Regions from separate parts of the Dryocola mayonis genome, predicted to be linked through region 2. Evidence: predicted binding sites of a transcription regulator. Region 2 holds the regulator's gene; the other holds the start of a gene.
The links. The regulator LexA, encoded in region 2, represses DNA repair genes until DNA is damaged. The targets are predictions, from matches to a motif close to TNCTGTATGTACATACAGNA.
Positions count from the first base shown of each region.

Region 1: the regulator LexA is predicted to act here: its motif matches at 7,598-7,617, upstream of sulA (SOS-induced cell division inhibitor SulA).

Region 1 is NZ_CP150452.1:1,555,142-1,565,495, reverse strand. It holds gene hspQ (heat shock protein HspQ) at 1-171, shown strand, start outside; gene WLO32_RS07530 (CoA-binding protein) at 198-611, opposite strand; gene csgI (curli synthesis inhibitor) at 799-1,464, shown strand; gene mgsA (methylglyoxal synthase) at 1,561-2,019, shown strand; gene helD (DNA helicase IV) at 2,020-4,074, opposite strand; gene WLO32_RS07510 (YccF domain-containing protein) at 4,205-4,651, shown strand; gene yccS (YccS family putative transporter) at 4,673-6,808, shown strand; gene WLO32_RS07500 (TfoX/Sxy family DNA transformation protein) at 6,805-7,419, opposite strand; gene sulA (SOS-induced cell division inhibitor SulA) at 7,639-8,148, shown strand; gene ompA (porin OmpA) at 8,507-9,589, shown strand; gene matP (macrodomain Ter protein MatP) at 9,674-10,126, opposite strand; gene WLO32_RS07480 (AAA family ATPase) at 10,302-10,354, shown strand, end outside.
Region 2 is NZ_CP150452.1:3,927,114-3,937,467, reverse strand. It holds gene malK (maltose/maltodextrin ABC transporter ATP-binding protein MalK) at 1-563, shown strand, start outside; gene WLO32_RS19045 (maltoporin) at 606-1,925, shown strand; gene malM (maltose operon protein MalM) at 2,068-3,018, shown strand; gene ubiC (chorismate lyase) at 3,181-3,690, shown strand; gene ubiA (4-hydroxybenzoate octaprenyltransferase) at 3,690-4,562, shown strand; gene plsB (glycerol-3-phosphate 1-O-acyltransferase PlsB) at 4,604-7,042, opposite strand; gene WLO32_RS19020 (diacylglycerol kinase) at 7,227-7,595, shown strand; gene lexA (transcriptional repressor LexA) at 7,715-8,323, shown strand; gene dinF (MATE family efflux transporter DinF) at 8,418-9,752, shown strand; gene WLO32_RS19005 (CsbD family protein) at 9,991-10,200, shown strand; partial or broken gene zur (zinc uptake transcriptional repressor Zur) at 10,271-10,354, opposite strand, start outside.

The DNA of each region.
Region 1 (10,354 bases), 1.9 Mb from region 2:
CCCTGGTATCACGTGGTGATGGAAGACGATGATGGCCAGGCCGTGCATACCTATCTTGCCGAAGCCCAGCTGAGCGGAGAGTCGCAGGATGAACATCCTGAACAACCCTCAATGGACGAACTGGCGGCGTCAATACGGCAACAGCTTCAGGCACCTCGCCTGCGTAACTAAAAAACCCCGCGCCTGCGGGGTTTTTCTTATTTAGCTAAGCCAAGCCGCGGAATTTCAATCGCCGGACAGCGATCCATCACTACGTTCAGCCCCGCATCCTGGGCCAGCACGGCCGCCTGCTCATTGATGACCCCCAGCTGCAGCCAGAGCGTTTTCGCGCCGATGGCGATGGCCTCTTTGGCCACGTCCCACGCGGCTTCGGAATTGCGGAACACATCCACCATATCCACCTTTTTCGGGATATCCGCAAGGCTGCCGTAGCCCTGCTGGCCTAACAGCGTTTTGCCCGCCACTTTTGGGGAGACGGGGATAACCTCGTAGCCCTGATTTAACAGATACGCCATTACCCGGTAGCTCGGGCGGTCCGGCTTATCGCTGGCGCCGACCAGCGCGATGGTGCGGGTATTTTTTAAAATACTTTCAATATCCGTCTGTTTCATGACGCTCTCCGCCTTGATGAAGTAATCAAAAGTGTATGACAAACGCTACGGACTCACCATCTTTCCCATACGGATGTATGAGAGCAAATATTAAGAATATGTCTATATGTTAATGGACCGTTATTGTGAAAAATTTTGACACATTCTGGAACGGATGATTCAGGCCGCGCCGGCGCAGGAGAAATGAATGAAGATTGGGCCCTACGTAGTCCTTTGCTATACCCTACTCCTGCCTTTTTGCGCCCGGGCAACCACCTTACGGCTTTCCACGGATATCGATTTGCTGGTGCTTGACGGCAAGAAAGTTTCCAGCTCGCTGTTAAAAGGAGCGGACAGTATCGAACTGGATAACGGTGCGCACCAGATTGTATTTCGCGTTGAAAAAAACGTCCGCGCAAACGCGCGCGAACAAAGGCTTTATATATCGCAGCCCCTGGTGGTGAGCTTCGATACGAAAGAGATAAGCCAGGTGAACTTTAACCTTCCCCATATCGAGAATGAAAAAGAGAGCGAGGTTTTTGACGGCGCTCCGCACCTGCAGCTTCTCGACGGCAGCGCGGTGGTCATCCCGATAAAACTCGACGTGCTGGCCATTACGCCCGCGCCGCAGGGGATTGATTATGAAAACGATACGCAGCGCTATAACCAGGCGGGCAAAATCGCCTCAATGCCGCAGTTCGCGGTTATGATGGCCGATGACAGCGCCCTGCTTTCCCGCACCTCTGAACTCGATCCGCCGGTTCGCCCGTCCGAAACGCTGACGGAGCAGCGGCTGAAGTACTGGTTTGTACAGGCGGATAAAACGACGCGTGAACGTTTCTTACAGTGGGTAAAAGAGCATCCCGCCCCTTAATTACGCGGCTTTTTAAATACATTTTGACGTCCTTATCTTGCAGCATCAGTGACTTCCAGTAAGCTGTAGCCAATGCTAATCAATCAGGATTTCTCCATGGAATTAACTACCCGCACCCTCGCGGCCAAAAAGCACATTGCGCTGGTGGCGCACGATCACTGTAAAGAAGCGCTGCTGAAATGGGTTGAGCGCCATCGCGCGTCGCTGGCTACGCACGTTTTATACGCCACGGGCACCACCGGTAATTTGATTCAGCGGACCTGCGGGCTGGAGGTGAACGCCATGCTGAGCGGCCCGATGGGCGGCGACCAGCAGGTTGGCGCCTTGATTTCAGAAGGGAAAATCGACGTGCTGATCTTCTTCTGGGATCCGCTTAACGCGGTACCGCACGACCCGGACGTGAAGGCCCTGCTGCGTCTTGCTACCGTCTGGAATATCCCGGTGGCGACCAATCTCTCCACCGCGGATTTTATTATCCAGTCGCCGGGCTTTAATCAGGATGTGGATATCCTTATCCCGGATTATCAGCGTTACCTTGCCGAAAGGCTGAAATAATCAGGGCCGGCCGGCGGCCGGCACGCCGAGACGTTTCAGAATATCGACAAAATCAGAAGGCTCTTTTTTGTTAAAGAGCAGCCAAACGCGATGGCGCGCCCGCGTCATCGCGACATACAGCAGCCGCCGTTCCTCCGCATCCTGATACTCTTCCGGCTCCGGCAGCAGCGCCTGCTCCATCACCGATTCGCGGGCCTGTGCCGGAAAACCGTCTTTGCCCTGCTGCAATCCCAGAACGATAACGTAGTCCGCCTGCTGCCCTTTGCTGGCATGAATGGTCAGAAAATCAATATTCAGCTTCGGCCAGCGCGTCGCCGCTTTTTCAAGGCTCGCCGGACGCAGATGATGGTAGCGGGCAAGCACCAGGATGCGCTGTTCTGGTCTGGCGTAGCCGCTGAGCTTATCAAGGAGGTTGTCGAGCTGGTCGTCCGCCAGCAGCGTAACCGACTTTTTATCCCCTTTTGTCAGGCTGTTTAAAGGCTTGGCGAGCTGGTTCGGGTTCTGCTGAATGAATTTATTCGCCACTTCACCGATGCGATCGTTAAAGCGGTAGGTGGTATCTAACGCGCACTGGTCGCCTTCGCCGAAATGGTGCGCAAAGGCCGTAGTAAGCGCCATTTCCGCGCCGCTGAAACGGTAGATGGCCTGCCAGTCATCCCCCACCGCGTATAAAGATGTATGCGAGTTCTGCCGACGCAGCGCCGCCAGCAATGCCGCGCGCTGCGGGGAGATATCCTGGAACTCGTCTACCAGAATGTGCTTCCACGGGCTGATAAAACGCCCTTTTTCCAGCACGTTAACCGCCTGATGAATCAGGCCGGAGAAGTCTACCGCCTCTTCAGCTTTAAGCGCGCTTTTCCAGGCTTTCAATAAAGGCGCCATCAGCTTAACGCGCTTTGAAAACAGAGGACGTATTTCCTCCGCGCAGGCAGAGATCATGTCCGCCTGGGAGCCGCCGTGCATACGTATGAGTCCTAACCAGCGGTCAAGCCTGCCGGCGAGGCGTTTGCTCAGACGCTCATCGAGCCAGTATTCGCCTTCCGGCACCTCCCATTCCAGCTCATCCCTTAGCCATTCCCGCCACCCTTTCGCCTGGGCCTTTTTCTCGCGGCACTGCTGCCGCCAGCTTTCGATTAAAAGCTGATGCCTTGCGGCAGTATCTGACTCCAGCTCGCTGATGCGCGGCGCTTTGCGGCCGCCCTGCTGAATTATATGCAGCGCAAGCGCATGAAAAGTACGTGCGGTTATGGCATCCGTGTGCAGGCGTTCAGCAATTCGCCGATCCATTTCCTGCGCGGCCTGGCGCCCAAACGCCAGCAGCAGAATTTGGTCTTCCGTCGCCTCGCCCCGCTGTAGCAACCAGCCTGCGCGGGCCACCAGCACGGAGGTTTTGCCGCTCCCGGCGCCTGCCAGCACCAGTAATGAATCCTCGCCGTTTACCACGGCGCGCGCCTGGGAAGGGTTGAGAGGAGAGGTTTCTACCTGCTGGAAAAAATCGGCATACTTTTCCAGCATGCGCTCGGTATAGGCGGCGTTGCGTTCGTCGCGGCGGCTCTCGCCCTGCTCCAGCCACGCCTTGCAGTTAAGCCACGCCTCGCGGCAGTTATCAAACGCCTCAAGCCTTGCCTGGGGCACAGGCAGGGCCGCAAAAGCGGCTTTGACATTCTGCTGCAGAGCTTCCATATCGCTGCGCCTGAACCATTTTTCCTGCCGGGTGCGCCGGATGATTTCAGCATACTGCTCATCAAGCACCCGGGCGGCAACTTCGCTCATCTCGACGCTCCATGTGCGCCACAGCGTGTCCAGATGATGATAAAAGCGCTGGGTTTCCCCCCATTCCGTACCGTGCAGGCGCACAACCTTATCGTCTGGCAGGACAAATTCCAGCTCCCCCCAGACCAGCCCGCGCTTGATATTGATCGCGACCAGTTGATTAAATGGAATAAGGTATTCATGACGATCGCCCTTTACCTCCACGCCCGCGCTGAGTAATTTCACGCGGTTGTAAGGATGCTGTGCCAGATGTTTGCCAAGGGAGGTCGCTTTGAGTTCCATTACGCTTTGTCTGCTCAAGTAAAGAAGTTGCCGCTAAGTTTACCCGTCGAAGGAATGACGCTCCAGACTAAAAACGCGTTACAATTGCTGTGGTTATTTATTTCATGACTTTTACCAACGAAGAGTGCTTATGCGTACGGTCCTTAATGTGTTGAACTTTGTACTGGGTGGTTTCCTGACAACTCTGTCCTGGCTACTGGCTACTCTCGTCAGTATTATTTTTATTTTCACGCTCCCGCTGACTCGTTCCTGCTGGGAGATAACCCGGCTTTCCTTCGTGCCGTACGGCAACGAAGCTATTCATGTCGATGAGCTCAACCCGCAGGGTAAAAGCGCGATCATGAATACCGGCGGCACCCTGCTGAACATTTTCTGGCTGATTTTCTTCGGCTGGTGGCTTTGCGTGATGCACATTCTCACCGGTATCGCTCAGTGCATCACCCTCATCGGTATTCCGGTGGGCATTGCGAATTTTAAAATCGCCGCCATTGCCCTGTGGCCGGTTGGTCGCCGCGTCGTCTCGGTTGAAACGGCACGGGCGGCGCGTACCGCCAATGCGCAGCGCCGTTTTCAATAACGCACAGGAAATTGCGAGCTAATGCTTAGTCCCTTACTGCGCCGCTACACGTGGAACAGCGCCTGGCTTTACAACTTACGCATTTTTATCGCCCTGACCGGCACGGCCGCCCTGCCCTGGTGGCTCGGAGAGGTCAAACTGACTATTCCGTTGACGCTGGGGGTGGTTGCGGCGGCGCTGGCGGATTTGGACGATCGGCTGACCGGGCGTTTGCGAAACCTGCTGATTACGCTGGTCAGCTTTTTTATTGCTTCCGCCTCCGTCGAGCTGCTGTTCCCCTGGCCATGGCTGTTCACGCTGGGGCTGATGCTTTCTACCAGCGGTTTTATTCTGCTGGGCGGGCTGGGTCAGCGCTACGCAACCATAGCCTTCGGCGCGCTGCTGATCGCTATTTACACCATGCTCGGCATTTCTTTGTACGCACACTGGTATCAGCAGCCGCTGCTCCTGCTGGCGGGAGCGGTTTGGTACAACCTGCTCACGCTCGCCGGGCATCTTATCTTCCCGATCCGTCCCTTGCAGGACAATCTGGCCCGCTGCTATGAGCACCTGGCGCATTATCTGGAAATCAAAGCGACGCTGTTTGATCCGGATATCGAAGAGGAAAGCCAGGCGCCCATGCTGGAGCTGGCGATGTCTAACAGCCAGCTGGTGACTACGCTGAACCAGACGAAAGCGTCTTTGTTAACCCGCTTGCGCGGCGATCGCGGACAGCGCGGCACCCGGCGCACCCTGCACTACTACTTTGTCGCGCAGGATATCCACGAGCGGGCCAGCTCTTCCCATATTCAGTATCAGGCCCTGCGGGATAAATTCCGCTACAGCGACATTATGTTTCGCTTCCAGCGCCTGCTGACCCTGCAGTCGCAGGCATGCCAGCAGCTGTCACGTTCCGTGCTGCTGCGGGTGCCCTACCAGCACGATCCCAGATTTGAAAGGGCCTTTACCCATCTTGATGCGGCCATTGCGCGGGTCAATAAAACGGATCCTGCGGGCAGCGAAATGAAGGCGCTGGGCTATCTGATGAGTAACCTGCGCGCTATTGATGCGCAGCTTGCCACAATCGAATCCGAGCAGGCTCTGGCCGCCCCACACAACGATATCGAGAACCGTCTTGCCGACGATAAGCTTACGGGTTTCGGCGATATCTGGCTGCGCCTTACCCGCAACCTGACGCCTGAATCCGCGCTGTTCCGCCATGCCGTTCGCATGTCGCTGGTGCTTTGCGTGGGCTACGCTTTTATTCAGCTTACGGGACTGCAGCACGGCTACTGGATTTTGCTAACCAGCCTGTTTGTCTGCCAGCCCAACTACAATGCCACCCGCAGGCGGCTGGCTTTACGTATTGTCGGCACCCTTGTCGGCGTGGCGATAGGCCTGCCTATTTTGTGGTTTGTGCCTTCGCTGGAAGGGCAGCTGATTCTGATTGTGATTACCGGCGTTCTGTTCTTCGCCTTTCGTAACGTTCAGTACGCGCACGCCACCATGTTTATCACCCTGCTCGTGCTGCTGTGTTTCAATTTGCTCGGCGAAGGCTTTGAAGTCGCGTTTCCACGCGTCATAGATACGCTGCTAGGCTGCGCGATAGCATGGGCCGCGGTAAGCTTTATCTGGCCAGACTGGCGTTTTCGCCGCCTTTCTCTGGTCGTTGAGCGAGCCTTCAACGCCAACTGCCGTTATCTGGACGCTATCCTTGAGCAGTATCATCAGGGACGCGATAACCGCCTCGAATATCGTATTGCTCGCCGTGACGCCCACAATCGGGACGCCGAGCTGGCCTCGGTGGTTTCCAATATGTCTTCCGAGCCCCGCGTCTCGCCTGAAACCCGCGAGACGGCGTTTCGTTTGCTCTGCCTGAACCATACTTTTAACAGCTATGTGTCAGCGCTGGGCGCGCATCGTGAAAAGCTCGCTAATAACGAGATCCTGCTGCTGCTGGATGATGCTGTCTGTTACGTTGACGATGCGCTTCATCACCTGCCCGCCGATGAACAGCGGGTACAGCAGGCGCTTCAGGGGCTGTCGGAAAGGATTACTCAAATCGACCCTTGCCCTGACACTAAGGAACCGCTGGTGCTTCAGCAAATTGGGCTGCTGGTTTCCCTGCTGCCGGAAATATCGCGTCTACAGCAGCATATAGCCGCGCATAGCGATTAACGCCTGTGGCGCTGCTCATAGCGCTGATACCAGTCCAACAGCTCCTGGCGCGTCACCGCCGGGAGCGCTGCTTCATGAATGCCTGAGATAGCGCCGGCCAGGGCGAGGAGAATTTTCACGCCGACGAATTTTTTGACACCGCGCAGTTTTATCCATGAACGCCTGGCGCCGTAAGCCTGCAGGGTGCGTAAATCCGCAATGCCGGCCTCCCACAGCCATATCTCAAGATTGACCGAAAGATTGGGCAGATCCTTAAGCCGCCTTTGGGTTTTGCGGACGGATTTCTCACGGCGGGCATTCATAAGCGCGCAGGAGGAAAGCTGCAGCAGCTTGTCCCGATCCTGCCAGAGCTGTTCATCTACCTGATAGTAGTTAAGAACGATGGGTCTTCCGCGCTTGTTGAAAATAAGCGACGGAGCGGCTTTATTGACGAAATACGTTTCGCTTTCCTCGCAGGCACGCAGGTAGAGCTCTCCTTCCGCCACCATGGCGAAGACTATCTCGTCAATAGCCAGGCTATAGCCGCCGAACTGCGATCGATAGTGGATATCCCCCAGGGGAGCGAGGTATTCCTTAGATTGATAAATCCTGTTATATGATTTAAATTTCATGAACAAGTCCTTGATTATCATGAATTAAACACCGGCTTTATTATTTACCGGTTCCGGTAACAGAACAATAAGTAACCTGATTGCCGGCTGCAATCACAATTTAATAATTCCGCGAATTACGTGAAAAATTTGCGAGTTGCTTTCAGAAATTTAGATTGATCTTTGCTCGCACAGGCATTACTGTATAAACATACAGTAACCCATCAGGCGGGACTCGCTATGCACACACCGAACTATCGTACCCCTATTGCCAACCGTTCATCCGTTGCGCTTACTTCTGCGGAAACCTTTGCAGGAAACGATGTCACAGGCGTGATCAGTGAAGTGGTTTACAGCGAAGACCAGCCGTGGATGACGCAGCTAGTGCTGCTGCCTTTGCTGCAACAGCTTGGTCAGCAGTCTCGCTGGCAGCTATGGCTTACCCCGCAGCAGAAATTAAGCCGCCAGTGGGTGCAGGCATCAGGGTTGCCGCTCACTAAAGTGATGCAGGTGAGCCAGTTAGATCCACTTTTTACCGTTGATGCTATGGTAAAAGCATTGCAGACAGGAAATTACAGCGTTGTTATCGGTTGGTTATCTGAAGACATGACCGATGAGGAGTATTTTCGCCTGTCAAACGCAGCCGAAAAAGGCAACGCGATCGGGTTTATTATGCGTCCGGTCAGAGCGCCAGGATCCGGTTGCAGACCACGGACAGGGCTAAAAATTCATTCTAGTTTGTATCATTAAGTAAATTTAAGATAAATCCTGGCATTTTTTCTTCGAAATTTACAACGCCTTGTCATTTATCGCGAATCCCCCTCGCAAGCCGCTTCTGACGCCATTCTGAGCGAAACGGCGTGGTTGAAATACAGCCGAATCTGTTACTAAATATGTATGCAAGTCGTTTTTTTTCATATGCCTGACAGAGTTCACACTTGTAAGTTTTCAACTACGTTGTAGACTTTAGCTCGCCAGGGTTGCTCTTCATAACACCGACTGATCGGTAGAGTAACAATTGAGCGTTAACCCGGGCGAAGGATTTAACCCTGGGCTTTGACGATGTTTAAGGCTCATGGCCTATTTGGATGATAATGAGGCGCAAAAAATGAAAAAGACAGCTATCGCGATTGCAGTGGCACTGGCTGGCTTCGCTACCGTAGCGCAGGCCGCACCGAAAGATAATACCTGGTATGCCGGTGGTAAACTGGGCTGGTCTCAGTTCCATGATACTGGTTTCTACGGTAACGGTTACGACGGCGGTATCGGCAATGGCCCTACCCACGAAAGCCAGCTGGGCGCAGGTGCCTTCGGTGGTTATCAGGTTAACCCGTACGTTGGTTTTGAAATGGGTTACGACTGGTTAGGTCGTATGCCTTACAAAGGCGACACAAACAACGGCGCATTCAAAGCTCAAGGCGTTCAGCTGACCACCAAACTGAGCTACCCAGTAGCTGACGATCTGGACGTTTACACTCGTCTGGGTGGTATGGTTTGGCGTGCAGACTCCAAAGCAGCTTATGACAACGGTGCTGGCGGTCGTCTGAAAGACCACGACACTGGCGTTTCTCCAGTATTCGCAGGCGGCGTTGAGTGGGCAGTTACCCGCGACATCGCTACCCGTCTGGAATACCAGTGGGTTAACAACATCGGTGATGCTGAAACCGTTGGTACTCGTCCAGACAACGGCATGCTGAGCCTGGGTGTTTCTTACCGTTTCGGCCAGTCCGAAGCGCCAGCTCCAGTTGTAGCTCCGGCTCCGGCTCCAGCACCAGAAGTACAGACCAAGCACTTCACTCTGAAGTCTGACGTACTGTTCAACTTCAACAAATCTACTCTGAAACCGGAAGGTCAGCAGGCACTGGATCAGCTGTACACCCAGCTGAGCAACCTGGATCCGAAAGATGGTTCTGTTGTCGTTCTGGGCTTCACCGACCGTATCGGTTCCGACCAGTACAACCAGAAACTGTCTGAAAAACGCGCACAGTCTGTTGTTGATTACCTGGTTTCTAAAGGTATCCCGGCTAACAAGATCTCCCCACGCGGTATGGGCGAATCTAACCCGGTCACTGGCAACACCTGTGATAACGTAGCTCCTAAAGCTAAACTGATTGATTGCCTGGCTCCAGATCGTCGCGTAGAGATCGAAGTTAAAGGTATCAAAGACGTTGTAACTCAGCCTGCGGCATAAGTTACCGTTATAAAAAAACCCCGCTTCGGCGGGGTTTTTTATTGTCTAAAAAAAGCAAAAATCGTGACCGTCATGCAGGGACATTTACTCCTTGCCCAGCAAGGCCTGCAGATCCTGCTTAAGGTTCGACATCTGGCTGGCGTATTTTTCTTTACGCTCGGCATCTTCAATCAGCTGCACTATGGTTTCTGAAAGGGTACAGCCGCGACGCTGGGCAAGCCCCGCCAGCCTTTGCCAGACCAGGTATTCCAGATCGATTGATTTCTTGCGGGTATGCTGATGTTCCGCATTAAAATGGCGTTTACGGCGGGCACGTATAGTTTGCTTCATGCGATTATGAAGCACCGGGTTCATATGCTGCTCAATCCAGCCCGACACCTGTACAGGTTCGTTTTCCAGGCTCAGCAGCGCATCTACCGCCTCTTTCGCCGCGCTGGCTTCGATATATCTGGTAATCAGCTCGCCTTCACGGTGTTTTTTCACCAGATACTTCCACTTCCAGCCGCTCTCGAGATTTTCTAACTGTTGATATTTCATCGCGATCCCAGTGTGACCGTGTAACTTTGTTCAGGATAACAGTTTTTACCGCTTTCGCTCATCTGAAAAATTAAAGCTGTGAGCGGGATAAACTTGTTATCGAGCATTAACCGTGTGCTGCCCGGCCTATTCTTGTATAATCGCGCCTTTGACATCTGATTAATAAATAGCGACTTTGACGACTAATCGACTTGAATGGCGTGCCCTGGTTCCGGATACCGAGAGTTA
Region 2 (10,354 bases):
TTGGGCGCACCATGATTTACGTCACCCACGATCAGGTAGAAGCCATGACGCTCGCCGACAAGATTGTGGTGCTGGACGCAGGCCGTGTGGCGCAGGTAGGAAAACCGCTCGAACTTTATCACTACCCGGCAGATCGTTTCGTCGCGGGCTTTATCGGCTCGCCAAAGATGAACTTCCTGCCGGTAAAAGTGACTGCCACAGCAATCGATCAGGTCCAGGTTGAATTACCGAATCGCCAGCAGGTCTGGCTGCCGGTGGAAAGTAGTCAGGTCCAGGTGGGCGCCAATATGTCTCTTGGCATCCGTCCGGAGCATCTGCTGCCGAGCGATATCGCCGACGTCACGCTTGAAGGTGAAGTGCAGGTGGTAGAGCAGCTCGGTCACGAAACTCAGATTCACATCCAAATCCCCGCCATTCGTCAGAACCTGGTCTACCGCCAGAATGACGTGGTGTTGGTAAAAGAGGGTGCCACATTCGCTATTGGCCTGCCGCCAGAGCGTTGCCATCTGTTCCGTGAGGATGGCACCGCGTGTCGTCGGCTGCATCAAGAGCCAGGCGTTTAAGCACTCCCATAAAAAAGAAAAGCAATGATCTCAGGAGATAGAATAATGATTACTCTGCGCAAACTCCCACTGGCGGTTGCCGTAGCAGCAGGCGTTATGTCTGTTCAGGCACTGGCTGTGGATTTCCACGGTTATGCCCGTTCTGGTATCGGCTGGACCGGTAGCGGCGGCCCGCAGGAATGTTTCCAGGCAACCGGTGCTCAGTCTAAATATCGTCTGGGTAACGAGTGCGAAACCTATGCGGAAATTAAATTAGGTCAGGAAGTCTGGAAAGAAGGCGATAAGAGCTTCTACTTCGACTCCAACATTGCCTATAACTCTCCTCAGTTAAACGACTGGGAAGATACCAACACCCCGGCAATTCGTGAATTTAACGTCGTCGGTAAAAACCTGATTGACTCGCTGCCGGGCGCCAACATCTGGGCCGGTAAGCGCTTCTATCAGCGTCATGACGTTCACATGATCGACTTCTACTACTGGGATATCTCAGGTCCTGGTGCCGGTCTTGAAAACATTGACGTTGGCGCGGGTAAACTTTCCTTTGCCGCCACCCGTTCTGACGAATCCGGTGGTTCTTCAGCCTTTGGCGATCGCGATCCGGTAACCGGCGAGCGCACCTATAACAACGACGTACCAAACGACGTCTTCGACGTGCGTTGGGCCGGTCTGGAAACTAACCCGGGCGGCACGCTGGAACTGGGCGTTGACTACGGCCACACCAACATTCCTGACGACTACTACCTGCAGCCTGGCGCGTCTAAAGACGGCTGGATGGGTACTATCGAACATACCCAGAGCATGCTGAAAGGCTACAACAAGTTTGTTGTTCAGTACGCAACCGACTCCATGACCTCGCAGGGCAAAGGCCAGGCGCAAGGCGGCAGCGTAAACAACGACGGCCACATGATTCGCGTTATCGATCATGGCGCCGTTACCCTGGCCGACCGCTGGGATCTGATGTACGTCGGTATGTACCAGAACCTGGATATGGATGATAACCAGGGGACCGAATGGTACACCGTGGGCGTGCGTCCAATGTTCAAATGGACGCCAATCATGAGCACCCTGCTGGAAGTCGGTTACGACAACGTTAAGTCCCAGGAAACTGGCGATCGCAACGGCCAGTACAAAATTACCCTGGCACAACAATGGCAGGCAGGCGACAGCATCTGGTCCCGTCCGGCGCTGCGCGTCTTCGCAACCTACGCCAAGTGGGATGAGAAATGGGGCTATGCGAAAGACGGTAACGGCAACGCAACCCGCTTCGCAATCGCCGACTCTTCCGGTAACGGTAACTTCTCTACCAGCCGCGGCGACGACGATGAGTTCACCTTCGGCGCCCAGATGGAAATCTGGTGGTAATCACGCTCTGATCTGATGTGTTGAACATGAGGGGTTCGCTACCGAACCCCTCGTTATTACCCTTGTATGCCTAAATCCGTTTCAGGTGGAACGCGCTATTGCCTGGCTACCGTCCACCGTCTCCAGTTCGAGGTTTATAACAATGAAAATGAAAAAAAGTCTCCTCGCGCTCTGCTTATCCGCAGGGTTGCTCGCAGCAGTGCCCGGCATCAGCCTGGCTGACGTGAATATCGTGCCGCAGGACCTCAGCGCTGCGCCGGCCATTCCGGCCTCGACGCTCCAACAGCTGCAGTGGACGCCGGTCAGCCAGAATAAAGTTCATACCACAAACCTTGCGACCGGCGGACAGTCGGTGAACGCAGGTGAAATTACCGGCCCGGTGGCGGCTTATAGCGTTCCGGCTAATATTGGCGAACTGACGATTACCCTCACAAGCCAGGTCGAGCAAAATACGGTCTTCGCGCCGAACGTTTTAGTTCTCGATCAGAACCTCAAGCCGGCGGCGTACTTCCCCAGCAGCTTCTTCACCTACCAGGAGCCCGGCGTCATGTCGGATAACCGTCTGGAAGGAACATTTAAGCTAACGCCTGCGCTGGGACAGCAAAAACTCTATTTACTGGTCTTCACCACCAGTAAAGACACGCAACAGACCACCACGATGGTCGATCCAGCCAAGGCGTACGCCAAAGGAAACGGTAATGCGATCCCTGACATTCCCGATCCGATTGCCACCCATGGCACAACGGGCACGCTGAAACTGCGCGCTTCGACCTCGTCCGGCTCCAGCATTTTAGTCGGCCCGCTCTTTGGCTCTTCAGGTCCGGACCCGGTTACCGTGGGCAACACCGCCGCTCCGGCAACGGCCTATGCCGCTCCGGCACCGGCTGCTACCTACGCGGCGCCGGCCGCCGCGCCGGCCGAGAAAAGCGAACCTATTCTGAACGACACGGAAAGCTACTATAACCAGGCCATCAAGCAAGCCGTGGATAAAGGGGATGTCGATAAGGCCCTGAAACTGCTGAATGAAGCCGAGCGTCTGGGTTCTACCTCCGCCCGTAAAACTTTTATCAGCAGTGTAAAAGGCAAGGGGTGACAGTTTCCCCACAGTGCTGATGCTTGTAAGATTGGTGCGCCCTCGTGGTGCACCCTTTTTTTATTCACGCCCCGCTATGTTGCGCCATTGTTGCGCTTTGCCTGCCACGTTGTACCCATTCTGCGTTACAATGACCCTAAGTTATGTATCGGAGAATTCCCCATGCCTGAGGCGCTATCGCAACTGCGCGCCCTGAGTTTCTTCGCTGAAATCCCTGATGGGTTAAGCGCCGCTTTTCTCGACTGGCTTTTGCTTGAAGACTCAATGACGAAGCGCTTTGAACAGCACTGCTCGCGGGTCACGGTCGACATCCTACGCGAAGGCTTTGTGGCCGCTAACGAGCAGCTGCCCGAAGCTGAGCTGCTTCCCCCGGCGCAGCGCTACTGGTTACGTGAAATAGTGTTATGCGGCGACGGCGTGCCCTGGCTTGTCGGCCGCACCGTCGTGCCTGAAACCACGCTCGACGGCCCCGAGTTGGCTTTACAGAAGCTGGGAACCACGCCGCTTGGGCGCTACCTTTTTAGTTCGTCTACCCTGACACGCGATTTTATTCAGATTGGCCGCAGCGCGGAGCTGTGGGGGCGTCGTTCCCGCCTGAGACTGTCCGATAAGCCTTTGTTGCTCACGGAACTGTTTCTGCCCGCATCTCCGTTTTACGAAGAGGAAAAATAATGGAGTCGAGTCTGCCACAAGGAAAGTTCCAGGCGTATATGCGCCTGATGCGGCTGGATAAGCCTATCGGATCGCTTTTACTGCTCTGGCCGACGCTGTGGGCCCTGTGGCTGGCGACGCCCGGCGTGCCGCCGCTGAAGATTCTGGCGATATTTATCGCTGGCGTCTGGATGATGCGCGCCGCCGGCTGCGTGGTAAACGACTATGCCGATCGTAAATTCGACGGCCACGTAAAACGCACGGCCCACCGCCCTTTGCCAAGCGGAGCGGTAAACGAGAAAGAGGCCCGCGTTCTTTTTGTCCTGCTGGTGCTGCTCTCGTTCTTGCTGGTGCTGATGCTAAACACCATGACCATCCTGCTGTCGGTAGCGGCGCTTGCGCTGGCCTGGACGTATCCGTTTATGAAACGCTACACGCATCTGCCGCAGGTGGTGCTGGGCGCCGCGTTTGGCTGGTCCATTCCGATGGCGTTCGCGGCCGTAAGCGAAAGCGTGCCGCTAAGCTGCTGGCTGATGTTCCTTGCCAATATCTGCTGGGCGGTAGCCTATGACACCCAGTACGCCATGGTCGACAGGGATGACGACCTTAAGATCGGCATTAAATCCACCGCCATCCTCTTTGGCCGCTATGACAAGCTGATCATCGGTATTTTGCAGGTGGTGGTCATGGCGCTAATGGCGCTGATTGGCTGGTTGAACGGGCTGGGCGGGGCGTTTTATTGCGCCATCGGTCTTGCGGGCGCGCTGTTTATTTATCAACAAAGGCTGATCGCCGGCCGCGATCGCGACGCCTGCTTTAAAGCCTTCCTCAATAATAACTACGTTGGGCTGGTGCTGTTTATCGGCCTGGCATCAAGCTTAATGCGCTTTTGACGGCCATAAAAAAACAGGCGGGTTTCCCCGCCTGTTTTCTTTTACTCCACTGATTCCACCGCTATCTGCGTCGTCGCGCTTTCAATGGTCAGGCGCACGTCTGAGGTAATCAGATCCGCCAGCATCTGGTAGACCCTCATCGTCTCGGTTGGCTCTGCGTCACCGGTATCGCTGATATAGCCTTCATCGCGCAGCGTCAGCACCAGCGAGGTGAAGACCGCCTTGTCGAAGAACTCCGGCGCGTTGATGCCGTGCAGCATAGACAAACGCTGGGCCACGGTACGGCTCTCGCGTTCAAGCGTGCCGCGATTGATGGAGGGATTGGCGCTCAGCAGCCAGAAGGTGATGGCGTAACGCTGCAGCGTCTCGCGCACGCCCGCGGCCAAAAGCTGCAGGGTGCGGGAACGCGCTGGGTTAATCTGCACCTCTTCGCCGCTTACCGTCATCAGGCCCTGGCGCGCCATCTCGTTAATCAGCGCGTCGATTTCTGCGGCAAGCTCTTCTTTACCCCAGCGCAGGAACAGCTCCGCCTTCAGCATCGGATAAAGCACTTCCACCTGGCGCAGCAGTTCGGCGCGGTTGATATGGCGATGCTGGGTAATGATCGCCGCCAGCAGCGAAGGCAGCACCAGCATATGCATGATGTTGTTGCGGTAGTAGGTCATCAGCACGGCCTGCTCGCGCGGCAGGATGATGATGTCGCCGATGGTGTCTTTTTCCACTTCGAACTTATTCATCTGCAGCGCGTGCTCAATGAGCGCGTCTGCGTTCTGCTCCGGCGCGGTGGCATCCGGCGAATACGGCACATTGCGCAACAGGTTGAGATAACAGTCGAGCTGTTCCGTCAGCTGTTCGCGGGTCAGAGAACGCTGGCGCGAAGCCAGCAGCGCGGTGCAGCACAGGTTCATGGCGTTTGCCGCCCCTGCGTTGTTGATACGCACCATCAGCTCGGCGGCGATTTCATTCACCGTTGGCGTAAGCCACGCCGGACGCACGGCTTCGATGGGGTCGATAGCCTCGCGCCATTCCGGTACGCGCTGGTTAAGGAAGGTCATCAGCGGCATAGGTTCGCCGAAGTTAACATAGCCCTGTCCAAGGTTACGCAGCTTGCTTAAGCCCCGCAGCATCGACATAAAGCCTTCTTTCTCTTTAGTCGCCCCGCGCAGCTCTTTGGCGTAGGTGCCCACTTCCATTACGTGCTCGTAGCCGATGTAAATCGGCACCAGCGTAATCGGACGCGTGCCGCCGCGCAGCATCGCCTGGATAGTCATCGACAGCGTGCCGGTTTTTGGATCCAGCAAACGGCCGGTTCGCGAGCGTCCGCCTTCGACAAAATACTCCACGGAATAGCCGCGGCTGAACAGCTCGCCGAGGTACTCGCGGAATACGGTAGAGTAGAGCTTGCTGCCCTTAAAGGTGCGGCGAATAAAGAACGCGCCCAGGCGGCGGAAAATCGGGCCTGCCGGCCAGAAGTTCAGGTTAATGCCCGCGGCGATATGCGGCGGCACCAGCCCCTGGTGATACAGCACGTAGGACAGCAGCATGTAGTCCATATGGCTGCGGTGGCAGGGCACATAAACGATTTCATGGCCGTCGTGAGCCAGCTGGCGCACGCGTTCGGCGTTGTGCACGTTGATGCCCTGATACAGGCGGTTCCACGTCAGCCCCAGCACGCGATCCGTCAGACGAATAGCTTCGTAAGAGAAGTTCGCCGCAATCTCTTCCATTAGCGCAACGGCGTTCTGCTGGGCTTTTTCATGGGAGATTTTCTTGCTGCGCGCTTCGTCTTCCACGGCGCGGGCAATAGCCTTGGAGGCCAGAAGCTTGTTAAACAGATCCTGACGTACCGGCAGACGCGGGCCAATCGTGGCTAAACGCTGACGGGCAAAGTGCATACGCGCCACGCGGGCCAGTTTCTGCGCGATGCGCTTGTCGGTGCCGTGTTCGGTGGCCATTCTGCGCAAGGAGACGGGCGCGGAAAAACGCACGAAGCTGTCGCGGCCAAGCCAGGAAACCGCGAAGAATTTCTGTATGCCGTTCAGCATACGCAGCGGCGGGTTGATGTCGCCTTTTTCGCGTCCCGGAGAGCGGCCAAACATCACCGAAACCGGCACCATCTGCACATCCAGGTTTGGATTGCTGCGGTGCAGGTCGAGGTAGTCGTGGAAGAGTTTGATCGACTCTTCTTTCGGCGTGTAATAAGTGAAGACCCGCGGGCCGCTGTGGATAAAGACATAGCGCGGCAAAATCGCCCCGTCTATCTCCAGCGGTTCGAGCGGGTCGGGCAGATCGTGTGCAAGGCATTGCGCGCGCAGCGTCAACAGGTCCGCCTTAGAGTTATAAGGCAGAACGTACATAATAGGGCGTGTGGTATCCAGGCCCAGCTCGGCCTGCGGATCTGCCGGTATGGACTTGCTCTTTACCAGAACGCCTAATGGTAAATTAAGTAATTTGTAGTAAATTCTTGGCCAGCCTGACATAAACGATGTAAAGCCTCAGGTTAATAATGCAAATTCGCCGCAAGAATATCAGAAACTGCATAAGATTTCTGTGGCGTTGCGATTTTACCCATCATCCTTCAGATTGCCCGATCGCTGGCAGAAACGCGAAGGCTGCTGGGTGCTGATAAGCATTGACGCTTTTATTTTAAAAAGGTTTCCCGAAATGGCGAATAACACCGCTGGATTTACACGTATTATCAAAGCCGCCGGTTACTCCTGGAAAGGGCTGCGCGCCGCCTGGATTAACGAAGCCGCCTTCCGCCAGGAAGGCGTTGCCGCGGTTATCGCCATCGCCGTCGCCTGCGGGCTGGACGTTGACGCCATCACCCGCATTCTGCTTATCGGCTCCGTGGTGCTGGTCATGATTGTCGAAATTCTTAACAGCGCCATCGAAGCTTTGGTTGACCGCGTCGGTACGGATTACCACGAGCTTTCAGGCCGCGCGAAGGATATGGGCTCGGCCGCCGTGCTGATCGCCATTATCCTTGCCGTAGCCACCTGGGGCACGCTGCTGTGGCCACATTTGCGCTAATTTGCGAGAGCCATTCCGGATTATGATAAGTCCCTGGTTTTTTGCTCAATTTGTGGTTTCAAATTCACCTTTGACTGTATATACTCACAGCATAACTGTATAAACACCCAGGGGGCGGAATGAAAGCTTTAACTACCAGACAGCAAGAGGTGTTTGATCTTATTCGGGATCACATCAGCCAGACCGGCATGCCGCCGACGCGTGCCGAGATTGCTCAACGTCTGGGGTTCCGTTCTCCCAACGCTGCGGAAGAGCATCTCAAGGCGCTGGCCCGTAAAGGCGTTATCGAGATTGTTTCCGGCGCGTCCCGCGGCATTCGTCTTCTGGTTGAAGAAGAAACCGGTATTCCGCTGGTGGGCCGCGTAGCCGCCGGCGAGCCGCTGCTGGCGCAGCAGCATATCGAAGGCCATTATCAGGTTGACCCGTCGCTGTTTAAACCGAACGCGGACTTCCTGCTGCGCGTCAGCGGCATGTCCATGAAAGATATCGGTATTCTGGATGGCGATCTGCTGGCGGTGCATAAAACCCAGGACGTGCGTAACGGCCAGGTCGTGGTGGCGCGCATTGATGACGAGGTCACCGTAAAACGTCTGAAGCAGCAGGGCAACACCGTGCAGCTGCTGCCGGAAAACAGCGAGTTCGACCCTATCGTCGTCGATCTGCGCGAACAGAATTTCAGTATTGAAGGACTGGCCGTCGGCGTTATCCGCAACGGCGACTGGCTTTAATACCGCTTTAGCTTAGCGTCCCCGCATTTTGTGATGCGCGTTTGCCGCGCATCACCGTATTATCCCTCTTTCTTTTCTCGTCCCGGATTTCCCTATGCGTTTCTTCTCGACGACGGATAAAGCGCTCTGGCGCCTCGCGTTACCCATGATCTTCTCCAATATTACGGTTCCCCTGCTCGGGCTGGTGGATACCGCGGTTATTGGGCATCTGGACAGCCCCGTGTATCTCGGCGGCGTGGCGATTGGCGCAACGGCCACCAGCTTTCTCTTTATGCTGCTTCTGTTTTTACGCATGAGCACGACGGGCTTAACGGCTCAGGCTTTTGGGGCGAATAACCCCGCGGCGCTGGCCCGTGCTCTGGTACAGCCGTTACTGATGGCGCTGGCTGCCGGTATCGCCATTATCGTGCTGCGTTACCCGCTGATTACGCTTGCGCTAAATATCGTTGGCGGAAACGAGCAGGTGCTTGCGCAGGCGAGGCGTTTTCTTGAGATTCGCTGGCTGAGCGCGCCCGCCTCGCTGGCCAACCTCGCGCTGCTCGGCTGGCTGCTTGGCGTGCAGTATGCGCGCGCCCCCGTCATCCTGCTGATCGTCGGCAACGTGCTGAATATTTTGCTCGATCTGTGGCTGGTTATGGGCCTGCATATGAACGTGCAGGGCGCCGCGCTGGCAACGGCGATTGCGGAGTACGCTACCTTTATCATCGGCTTAATGATGGTGAAGAAAGTTCTGGTCATGCGGGGAATCGACTTCGCCATGCTGAAAAACGCCTGGCGCGGGAATATCCGCCGCCTGCTGGCGTTAAACAGAGACATTATGCTGCGTTCGCTGCTGCTGCAGCTCTGCTTTGCCTCGGTGACGATTTTCGGCGCTCGTTTGGGCAGCGAAGTGGTGGCGGTTAACGCCGTCTTAATGACGCTGCTGACCTTCACCGCCTATGCGCTGGATGGCTTTGCCTATGCCGTTGAGGCGCATTCGGGCCAGGCTTACGGCGCCCGTAACGGCAGCCAGCTGCTGGACGTCTGGCGGGCGGCCTGCCGCCAGGCCGGGCTGGTCGCGCTGGGCTTTGCGGTGGCGTATGCGCTGTTTGGCGAAAACATCGTCGCCATGCTGACCTCGCTGCCGGAGCTGCGGCAGCAGGCGGACCGCTATTTAGGCTGGCAGATTGTCCTGCCGGTGGTGGGCGTGTGGTGCTATTTGCTTGACGGCATGTTTATCGGCGCCACTCGCGGCGCCCAGATGCGTAACAGCATGGTCGTTGCCGCAGCGGGCTTCGGCCTGACGCTGCTGAGCGTGCCGTCTCTTGGCAATCACGGCCTGTGGCTTGCGGTAGCGGTGTTTCTTGCCCTGCGCGGGCTGGCCCTCGGCTGGATCTGGCGCCGCCACTGGCGACACGACACATGGTTCCAGGCGGAAAGTCATAGTTAGTTACAACTGTTGACGCGCCTTTAATCCCCGCTCAGCATGCTGATTTGCCGCTAGATTCTGCTGCAAATCAGCGTGTCCGGCGCGGTCTTAATGGTTCAATGTTCTTAATTGCCGCTCCGACGCCGGATTCTTGACTACAATTATTATCACGTCCAGCAGATAGTGAGTGACAGCCGCTGGCTTCACCCGGACGATATTAACTTTTAACGATTCTTCACCGAACGATAAGGAAAATATCATGAATAAAGACGAAATCGGCGGTAACTGGAAACAGTTCAAAGGTAATGTAAAAGAAAAATGGGGCAAGCTGACGGACGATGACATGACGGTCATTGAAGGTAAACGCGATCAGCTGGTTGGTAAGATCCAGGAACGTTATGGATCGAGTAAAGACGATGCGGAAAAGGAAGTTGTTGACTGGGAAACCCGTAACAATTACCGCTGGTAGCCCGCATAACCCTCAGTTGTGCTGACTTACAGGCTGCCCTGCCCATGGTACAAGGATGTACCGTCCTGCCTTAACGAACCTTCTTTTTAATCTGCACGGAATGATCGTGGTTGCTGCAACCTTCCTTATGGCGGCAGGCCTCCACTTCGGAACA